Linked DNA regions of Methanococcus maripaludis. Each later gene encodes a partner of the first gene's protein in a complex. Links are inferred from orthologs where the notes say so. Each region holds a gene or a part of one and is shown on either strand. Other genes may lie near its edges.

Region 1 (3,396 bases):
GATATGGGCCTCACTGTAATAAGACAGGAAGAATTAGAAGAATTAGGTAAAAACAAAAAAACAGCTAAAAAAATTGCTAACGCACACGGCTTCTTTATCGCTCAAGCTGATATGATGCCATTGGTCGGTAAATCATTAGGTCCTGTTCTAGGTCCTAGAGGTAAAATGCCACAACCAGTGCCTGCAAATGCAAACTTAGCTCCATTAGTTGCTAGATTCCAAAAAACCGTTGCAATAAACACCAGGGATAAAGCATTATTCCAGGTATACATCGGAACAGAATCAATGAGCGACGATGAACTTGCTGCAAATGCCGAAGCAATTTTAAACGTAGTGTCTAAAAAATACGAAAAAGGACTCTACCACGTTAAAAATGCATTTACAAAACTTACAATGGGCGCAGCTGCTCCTATTGAGAAATAGAGGGGTTGAAAATATGATCGAAGCTAAATCAGAACATAAGATTGCCCCTTGGAAAATTGAAGAAGTTAATGCATTAAAAGAATTACTTAAAAGTTCAAACATTATTGCATTAATTGACATGATGGAAGTTCCTGCGGTACAACTCCAAGAAATCAGGGACAAAATCAGAGATCAAATGACATTAAAAATGTCAAGAAACACACTCATGAAAAGGGCAATTGAAGAAGTTGCTGAAGAAACCGGAAATCCAGAATTTGCTAAATTAGTAGATTACATGGACAAAGGGGCTGCAATCATTGCTACCGAAATGAACCCTTTCAAATTATACAAAACACTTGATGAAAGTAAAAGCCCTGCACCTGTTAAAGGAGGCGCTATTGCTCCATGCGATATTGAAGTTAAAGCTGGATCAACAGGAATGCCACCAGGACCATTCTTAAGTGAATTGAAAGCAGTTGGAATCCCTGCTGCTATTGATAAGGGTAAAATCGGAATCAAAGAAGACAAAATCGTTGTAAAAGAAGGCGAAGTTGTTTCACAGAAACTTGCAGTTGTACTCTCTGCATTAGACATTAAACCAGTTACAGTTGGTTTAAACGTACTCGGAGTTTACGAAGATGGTGTTATTTACACTGAAAGTGATTTAAAAATCGACGAAGAAGAATTCGTTGGAAAAATCCAAAAAGCATTCACAAGTGCATTCAACTTGTCAGTTAACGCTGTTATCCCAACAAGCGCGACAGTTGAAACAATCGTTCAAAAAGCATTCAACGATGCAAAAGCTGTATCAGTTGAAAGTGCATTCGTAACAGATAAAACCGCTGATGCAATCCTTGGAAAAGCTTACGCTCAAATGATTGCTGTTGCAGGTCTTGCTGGCGATGACGCTTTAGACGAAGACTTAAAAGGAAAAATTTCGTCAGGCGCAGCTGCACCAGTTGCAGAAGCTCCAGTTGAAGAAAAGAAAGAAGAGAAAAAAGAAGAAGCTGCAGCTCCTGCAGGTCTTGGAATGCTCTTCTAAAATAACTTATAATACCAATAAAAATATATACATAAACGGATAATTTCAAAAAAAGGTTCATACATCTTGGAGGTGTACTTTATGGAATACATATACGCAGCATTATTATTAAATTCAGCAGGTAAAGAAATCACAGAAGACGCTGTTAAAGCTATATTAGTAGCTGGTGGCGTTGAAGCAAACGAAGCTAGAGTTAAAGCTTTGGTTGCTGCTTTAGAAGGTGTTGACATTGCAGAAGCTATCGAAAAAGCTGCAATCGCACCAGTAGCTGCTGCAGCTCCTGCAGCTGCAGCTGCTGCACCAGTTGAAGAAAAGAAAGAAGAGAAAAAAGAAGACACAGGAGCAGCAGCTGCTGCAGGTCTTGGTGCTTTATTCGGATAATTACTTTTCCGAATACTCTCTTTTTATTTTAGGCATATAAATTGGTATATTTAAATATATAATCAGAAGTATAAATGTTTATATACTATATAAATAGAAATTTATAGCAGATATATAAACTGGTGAAAATGATGGAACCTGAAATCAAAGTTGTAAACGTAGTTGTATCAACACAGATAGGAACTGATATTGACTTAGAATATGCCGCAGATATATTGGATAACGCAGAATATGAACCAGAACAGTTCCCGGGACTTGTTTGCAGATTGAGCGAACCTAAAGTTGCACTTTTGATATTTAGAAGTGGTAAGTTAAATTGCACCGGTGCACGATGTAAGGAAGATGCAGTAATTGCAATAAACAAAATCGTTAAAGAATTAAAAGAAGCAGGAATGGACCTTATTGACAATCCTGAAGTAAAAGTACAAAACATGGTTGCTACAACCGAACTTGGAATGGAACCTAACTTAGATGACATATCCACATTAGAATGTACAGAATACGAACCAGAACAGTTCCCAGGATTAGTTTACAGATTGAGCGAACCTAAAGTTGTTGTATTAATATTTGGTAGTGGAAAAGTTGTAATTACCGGATTAAAAGTAATCGAAGATGCATACATAGCATTTGATAAAATATCTAAAACATTAAAAGAACTTGAAGAAGAATTATATTAAACGGGATAATCGTGATTGCAATAATTGATTATAATGCAGGCAACTTGAGAAGTATCGAAAAGGCACTTGAATTATACACAAAAAACATCGTTGTTACAAGTGACCCTGAAACTATTTTAAGTGCTGACAAGATAGTTCTTCCAGGTGTTGGGAATTTTGGAGATTCAATGAAAAATATTTCCCAAAAAACAGGAGACTGCTCTTTAAATGAAATAATTAATAAATGCGTTCAAAAGGTTCCATTTTTAGGAATTTGTTTAGGTATGCAGTTGTTACTTGAAAAAAGTGAAGAATGTCCAGAAACTCCAGGCCTTGGTGTGATAAAAGGGGACGTTATAAAATTCAAACATTCTGAAAAAATCCCCCACATGGGTTGGAATACTGTAAATCAGGTTCAAGATATTCCCCTTTTTGAAGGAATAGCAAATAATGAATATTTCTACTTTGTACATTCATACCACGTGAATCCTTCAGAAAAAGACGTAATTTCAGGAACTACTAATTACGGTTACGAATTCCCGTGCATTTTGAATAAAAAAAACGTTTATGCTACCCAGTTCCATCCTGAAAAAAGTGGTAAAAACGGTTTAAAAATGATTGAAAACTTCGTTGAATTAATTTAATTACTTAACAAATAAAAAATAAAAAACTTAAAAATTAAATAACTTCTTGAATTACTTCTTTTAATTTCTGTTTTGCTTTCTTTTTAAGATATATATTCCCTAAAACCCCTGCTACAAGCGGTAGAGGTGTTCCAATGTACATTAACCCGCCAAATGCGGCAATGCCTTTTTTAAATTTTGAACAATTGTAATTTACAATATTATCGTCTTTTTTGACCATTGATTTTAAAAGTGCTTTTTCTGAAGCGTAAATCACGTTGTAGCTCCACAA
Region 2 (2,804 bases), 590 kb from region 1 along the record:
ATCAGGCGAAAAAAGTAATGTCAATTTACAATGGAAACATGATTGTAAACATGACAAGAGGTATCGTGCAACTCGATGAAGCTAGAGAATTAATTATCGAAGGTTTCAAAGAAGGTGTAAGAAACGGTCCACTCGCAGCTGAAAAAGTTCAGGGTGTAAAAATCAGATTAGTGGATGCAACATTCCACGAAGATGCAATCCACAGAGGACCTGCTCAAATTATCCCTGCTGTAAGATTCGGTGTAAGGGATGCAGTTGCCCAAGCAAAACCAGTTCTCCTCGAACCTATGCAAAGTGTTTACATCAACACCCCGCAAGACTACATGGGAGACGGTATGAAAGAGATCAACAACAGAAGAGGACAGATTCTCGACATGGAACAAGAAGGAGACATGTCAATTATCAAATCTTCAGTGCCTGTTGCTGAAATGTTCGGATTTGCTGGTGCAATTAGGGGGGCTACACAAGGTAGATGTTTGTGGAGCGTTGAGTTCTCAGGATTCGAAAGAGTTCCAAACGAGCTTCAACCTAAGATTGCTAAACAAATTAGGGACAGAAAAGGGTTAAAATCTGAATAAACAAGTACCATAAAATATATATACCCTTTTTCACTATCATATTACAAAAATCGCTAAAAATATACTCTTATGGAGGAATGATTATGGCAAAAGAAAAACCAATTCTTAACGTTGCATTTATCGGACACGTAGATGCTGGTAAATCAACAACAGTAGGAAGATTATTATTAGATGGTGGAGCTATCGACCCACAGTTAATCGTAAGATTAAGAAAAGAAGCTGAAGAAAAAGGTAAAGCAGGATTCGAATTTGCTTACGTTATGGACGGTTTAAAGGAAGAAAGAGAAAGAGGAGTTACAATTGACGTAGCTCACAAAAAATTCCCTACCGCAAAATACGAAGTTACAATCGTAGACTGCCCAGGCCACAGAGACTTCATTAAAAACATGATCACTGGTGCTTCACAAGCTGATGCAGCTGTTTTAGTTGTAAACGTTGACGATGCTAAATCAGGCATTCAACCCCAAACAAGAGAACACGTTTTCTTATCAAGAACACTTGGTATCACCCAATTAGCTGTTGCAATCAACAAAATGGACACAGTTAACTTCTCAGAAGCTGACTACAACGAAATGAAAAAGATGTTAGGCGACCAATTGTTAAAAATGGTTGGATTCAACCCTGACAACATCAACTTCATACCAGTTGCTTCACTTCTTGGTGACAACGTATTCAAAAAATCCGACAAAACACCATGGTACAACGGACCTACACTCGCAGAAGTTATCGATGGATTCCAACCACCTGAAAAACCAACAACCTTACCATTAAGATTACCTATCCAGGATGTTTACTCAATCACTGGTGTAGGTACAGTTCCAGTAGGAAGAGTTGAAACAGGTATCATCAAACCAGGAGACAAAGTTGTCTTCGAACCTGCAGGAGCAGTAGGAGAAATCAAAACTGTGGAAATGCACCACGAACAATTACCAAGTGCTGAACCTGGAGACAACATCGGTTTCAACGTAAGAGGCGTTGGTAAAAAAGACATTAAAAGAGGAGACGTTTTAGGACATACAACAAACCCTCCAACAGTTGCTGCAGACTTCACAGCACAAATCGTTGTTTTACAACACCCATCAGTTATGACAGTAGGTTACACACCTGTATTCCACGCACACACAGCACAGATTGCATGTACATTCATGGAATTACAGAAAAAATTAAACCCTGCAACTGGTGAAGTTTTAGAAGAAAACCCAGACTTCTTAAAAGCTGGTGACGCTGCAATCGTTAAATTAATGCCTACAAAACCATTAGTTATGGAAAGCGTTAAAGAAATCCCACAACTCGGTAGATTCGCAATCAGAGATATGGGTATGACCGTTGCTGCAGGTATGGCAATCCAAGTTACAGCTAAAAACAAATAATTTAGCTTAACTTTTTCTTCTTATTAAACACGGCAAAAGAGGCATATTATGCAAAAAGCAAGAATAAAATTATCAAGCACACAACACACAGAATTAGACGGTGTATGCGACCAGATTAAAGCTATCGCTGAAAAAACTGGTGTAGACATGTCAGGTCCAATTCCACTACCAACAAAAGCGTTAAAAGTTACAACAAGGAAATCAACAGATGGTGAAGGTTCCTCATCATTCGACAGATGGACAATGAGAGTTCACAAAAGAGTTATCGACATTGAAGCTGACGAAAGAACCATGAAACACATCATGAAAGTTAGAATTCCTGACACAGTTCAAATCGAAATTGAATTGAGAAACTAATTTTAATTCGTTTAAATCGCAAAAGCCAGACGTATTGCAATCTGAGAGTTGAGGATTGCAATAAAACTTCTTTTTTTCACATTATCAAATCAAAACATTTTTATAAATATATTAATATAATAAATAATACCTCATTCCAGAGTGTGTGAGGTTTAATTTTATTTTCGACCATTGTTCAGAGTAATTATGGTATAATATTTTTTATTTTTTTGAAAAGTTATTTAATCCCAATTTACATAATATAACGCATAAATTTTTTTATTCGAACATTGAACGGTGGTTTAAATTGGTATTTAAGGCATACGACATCAGGGGAATTTATGAAAAAGATTTAGATGATAATTTTGCTTATTCTTTAGGAAAACTCGTTGGAAAAAACTATGAAAGAATAATGGTTGGAAACGATATTCGAATCGGTTCCAAAAAACTCTTAAAACCATTTATTTACGGGATACTTGAAAATTCTAAAGTTTACTATGCTGGAGAAATCTCAACCCCG
Region 3 (2,997 bases), 600 kb from region 1 along the record:
AGAAAACCCTGTTCAAGTTTTAGTTGATGCTTTAGAAAATTCAGGACCTAGGGAAGAAACAACAAGAATCTCCTACGGGGGAATTGCATTCTTACAGTCAGTTGATGTTTCACCATCAAGACGATTGGACACAGCTTTTAGAAACATTGCACTTGGTGCTTCAGAAAGCGCACACAAAAATAAAAAAACCGTTGCTCAATGCTTAGCAGACGAACTCATCTTTGCTTCAAAAGCTGACATGCAAAAAAGCTTTGCTGTTAAGAAAAAAGAAGAAAAAGAGAGAGTTGCACAATCTGCAAGATAAATTAAATACTTTTTATATCTCTTTATACATGACCCTATGTCATAAAAGGGTAACAATAGTTCGTATATTATGAACTTCTCAAAAAATAAAAGAGTGAGATTATGGGAAGAAGAGCAAAAATGGTTGAAAAGGTCAAAACCTTAATGGAAACACATGAACAAATTAGAAACATGGGTATCTGTGCTCACATTGACCACGGTAAAACCACATTATCAGACAACTTGCTTGCAGGAGCAGGTATGATCTCCAAAGAATTAGCTGGAGACCAGCTTGCACTTGACTTCGATGAAGAAGAAGCTGCAAGAGGTATCACAATCTACGCTGCAAACGTTTCAATGGTACACGAATACAGCGGAAAAGAGTACTTAATCAACTTAATCGATACCCCTGGTCACGTTGACTTTGGTGGTGACGTTACAAGAGCAATGAGAGCAATTGATGGTGCTGTTGTTGTATGTTGTGCTGTTGAAGGTGTTATGCCACAAACGGAAACTGTTTTAAGACAGGCATTAAAAGAAAAAGTTAAACCTGTTTTATTCATTAACAAAGTTGACAGATTGATCAATGAATTGAAATTAACCCCTGAAGAATTACAGGGAAGATTCATGAAAATCATTGCAGAAGTTAACAAGTTAATCGAAAAAATGGCTCCTGAAGAATTCAAAAAAGAATGGTTATGTGATGTTGCAAATGGAAAAGTTGCTTTTGGTTCAGCATACAACAACTGGGCTATTTCAGTTCCATACATGCAAAGATCAGGAATTTCATTCAAAGATATTATTGACTACTGTGAGCAAGAAAACCAAAAAGAATTGGCTGAAAAAGCTCCACTCCACGAAGTTGTTCTTGACATGTCAATCAAACACTTACCAAATCCATTGACTGCTCAAAAATACAGAATTCCAAACATCTGGAAAGGAGACGCTGAATCAACCATCGGTAAATCAATGGTTGCTTGTGACCCTAACGGACCACTTGCAGGTGTTGTTACAAAAATTATCGTTGATAAACACGCTGGTGCAATTTCTGCATGCAGATTGTTTTCAGGAAGAATCAAACAAGGAGACGACCTCTACCTCGTTGGTTCAAAACAGAAAGCAAGAGCTCAGCAAGTTTCAATCTTCATGGGTGCTGAAAGAGTTCAGGTACCAAGCATTTCAGCAGGTAACATCTGTGCTTTAACAGGATTAAGAGAAGCTACTGCTGGTGAAACAGTATGCAGCCCTTCAGAAATCTTAGAACCAGGATTTGAATCATTAAGCCACACCTCTGAACCAGTTATCACTGTTGCAATCGAAGCTAAAAACACTAAAGATTTACCAAAATTAATTGAAATCTTAAGACAGATTGCAAGAGAAGACAACACAGTAAGAGTAGAAATCAACGAAGAAACCGGTGAACACTTAATCAGCGGTATGGGTGAGCTCCACATCGAAGTTATCACTAACACCAAAATCGGAAGAGACGGTGGAATTGAAGTAGATGTCGGTGAACCAATCGTTGTTTACAGAGAAACAATTATGGGCACATCCCCAGAAATTGAAGGAAAATCACCAAACAAACACAACAAACTCTACATGATTGCAGAACCTATGGAAGAGTCAGTTTACGCTGCATACGTTGAAGGTAAACTCCACGATGAAGATTACAAAAAGAAAACTACCGCTGATGGTGAAGCAAGGTTAGTTGAAGCAGGTCTTGAAAAAGATCAGGCGAAAAAAGTAATGTCAATTTACAATGGAAACATGATTGTAAACATGACAAGAGGTATCGTGCAACTCGATGAAGCTAGAGAATTAATTATCGAAGGTTTCAAAGAAGGTGTAAGAAACGGTCCACTCGCAGCTGAAAAAGTTCAGGGTGTAAAAATCAGATTAGTGGATGCAACATTCCACGAAGATGCAATCCACAGAGGACCTGCTCAAATTATCCCTGCTGTAAGATTCGGTGTAAGGGATGCAGTTGCCCAAGCAAAACCAGTTCTCCTCGAACCTATGCAAAGTGTTTACATCAACACCCCGCAAGACTACATGGGAGACGGTATGAAAGAGATCAACAACAGAAGAGGACAGATTCTCGACATGGAACAAGAAGGAGACATGTCAATTATCAAATCTTCAGTGCCTGTTGCTGAAATGTTCGGATTTGCTGGTGCAATTAGGGGGGCTACACAAGGTAGATGTTTGTGGAGCGTTGAGTTCTCAGGATTCGAAAGAGTTCCAAACGAGCTTCAACCTAAGATTGCTAAACAAATTAGGGACAGAAAAGGGTTAAAATCTGAATAAACAAGTACCATAAAATATATATACCCTTTTTCACTATCATATTACAAAAATCGCTAAAAATATACTCTTATGGAGGAATGATTATGGCAAAAGAAAAACCAATTCTTAACGTTGCATTTATCGGACACGTAGATGCTGGTAAATCAACAACAGTAGGAAGATTATTATTAGATGGTGGAGCTATCGACCCACAGTTAATCGTAAGATTAAGAAAAGAAGCTGAAGAAAAAGGTAAAGCAGGATTCGAATTTGCTTACGTTATGGACGGTTTAAAGGAAGAAAGAGAAAGAGGAGTTACAATTGACGTAGCTCACAAAAAATTCCCTACCGCAAAATACGAAGTTACAATCGTAGACTGCCCAGGCCACAGAGACTTCATTAAAAACATGATCACTGGTGCTTCACAAG

The links.
Region 2: the proteins of rpl12p (region 1) and tuf are in contact, whole or in part, in a crystal structure (PDB 3WY9), measured with the Pyrococcus horikoshii proteins. The link is inferred for Methanococcus maripaludis from one-to-one orthologs. Residues at the interface, in WP_010886059.1 of Pyrococcus horikoshii: Glu96, Glu97, Leu100, Leu103, Ser104, Ala105, Leu106, Phe107, Gly108; in WP_010885563.1 of Pyrococcus horikoshii: Lys125, Glu126, Phe129, Arg132, Thr133, Lys165, Leu166, Thr169, Lys324, Gln326, Leu359, Ala360, Ile369, Glu372, Ile384, Ile422, Ser423, Gln425.
Region 3: the proteins of rpl12p (region 1) and MMJJ_RS07295 are in contact, whole or in part, in a crystal structure (PDB 5H7L), measured with the Pyrococcus horikoshii proteins. The link is inferred for Methanococcus maripaludis from one-to-one orthologs. Residues at the interface, in WP_010886059.1 of Pyrococcus horikoshii: Leu100, Ala101, Gly102, Leu103, Ser104, Ala105, Leu106, Phe107, Gly108; in WP_048053510.1 of Pyrococcus horikoshii: Pro161, Met164, Met165, Phe168, Ser169, Ile172, Val195, Glu196, Phe202, Leu211, Ser212, Val213, Met216, Lys222, Phe223, Asn224.

Annotation. Positions count from the first base shown.
Region 1 is NZ_CP026606.1:740,354-743,749, forward strand. Bases 220-3,175 are described here. They hold rpl12p (50S ribosomal protein P1), read left to right. Parts: upstream 220-1,525; coding sequence 1,526-1,825; downstream 1,826-3,175. Other genes in these bases: MMJJ_RS03970 (50S ribosomal protein L1), read left to right, coding at 220-423; MMJJ_RS03975 (50S ribosomal protein L10), read left to right, coding at 437-1,444; MMJJ_RS03985 (TATA-box-binding protein), read left to right, coding at 1,957-2,502; hisH (imidazole glycerol phosphate synthase subunit HisH), read left to right, coding at 2,514-3,125; MMJJ_RS03995 (PHP-associated domain-containing protein), read right to left, coding at 3,160-3,175. Outside these bases: more of MMJJ_RS03970, read left to right, coding at 1-219; more of MMJJ_RS03995, read right to left, coding at 3,176-3,396. UniProt on the Methanocaldococcus jannaschii protein: Forms part of the ribosomal stalk, playing a central role in the interaction of the ribosome with GTP-bound translation factors.
Region 2 is NZ_CP026606.1:1,334,790-1,337,593, reverse strand. It holds tuf (translation elongation factor EF-1 subunit alpha), read left to right. Parts: upstream 1-661; coding sequence 662-1,948; downstream 1,949-2,804. Other genes in the region: MMJJ_RS07280 (phosphomannomutase/phosphoglucomutase), read left to right, coding at 2,592-2,804; rpsJ (30S ribosomal protein S10), read left to right, coding at 1,997-2,305; MMJJ_RS07295 (elongation factor EF-2), read left to right, coding at 1-578. UniProt on the Methanocaldococcus jannaschii protein: GTP hydrolase that promotes the GTP-dependent binding of aminoacyl-tRNA to the A-site of ribosomes during protein biosynthesis.
Region 3 is NZ_CP026606.1:1,336,608-1,339,604, reverse strand. It holds MMJJ_RS07295 (elongation factor EF-2), read left to right. Parts: upstream 1-405; coding sequence 406-2,589; downstream 2,590-2,997. Other genes in the region: tuf (translation elongation factor EF-1 subunit alpha), read left to right, coding at 2,673-2,997; MMJJ_RS07300 (30S ribosomal protein S7), read left to right, coding at 1-304. UniProt on the Methanocaldococcus jannaschii protein: Catalyzes the GTP-dependent ribosomal translocation step during translation elongation.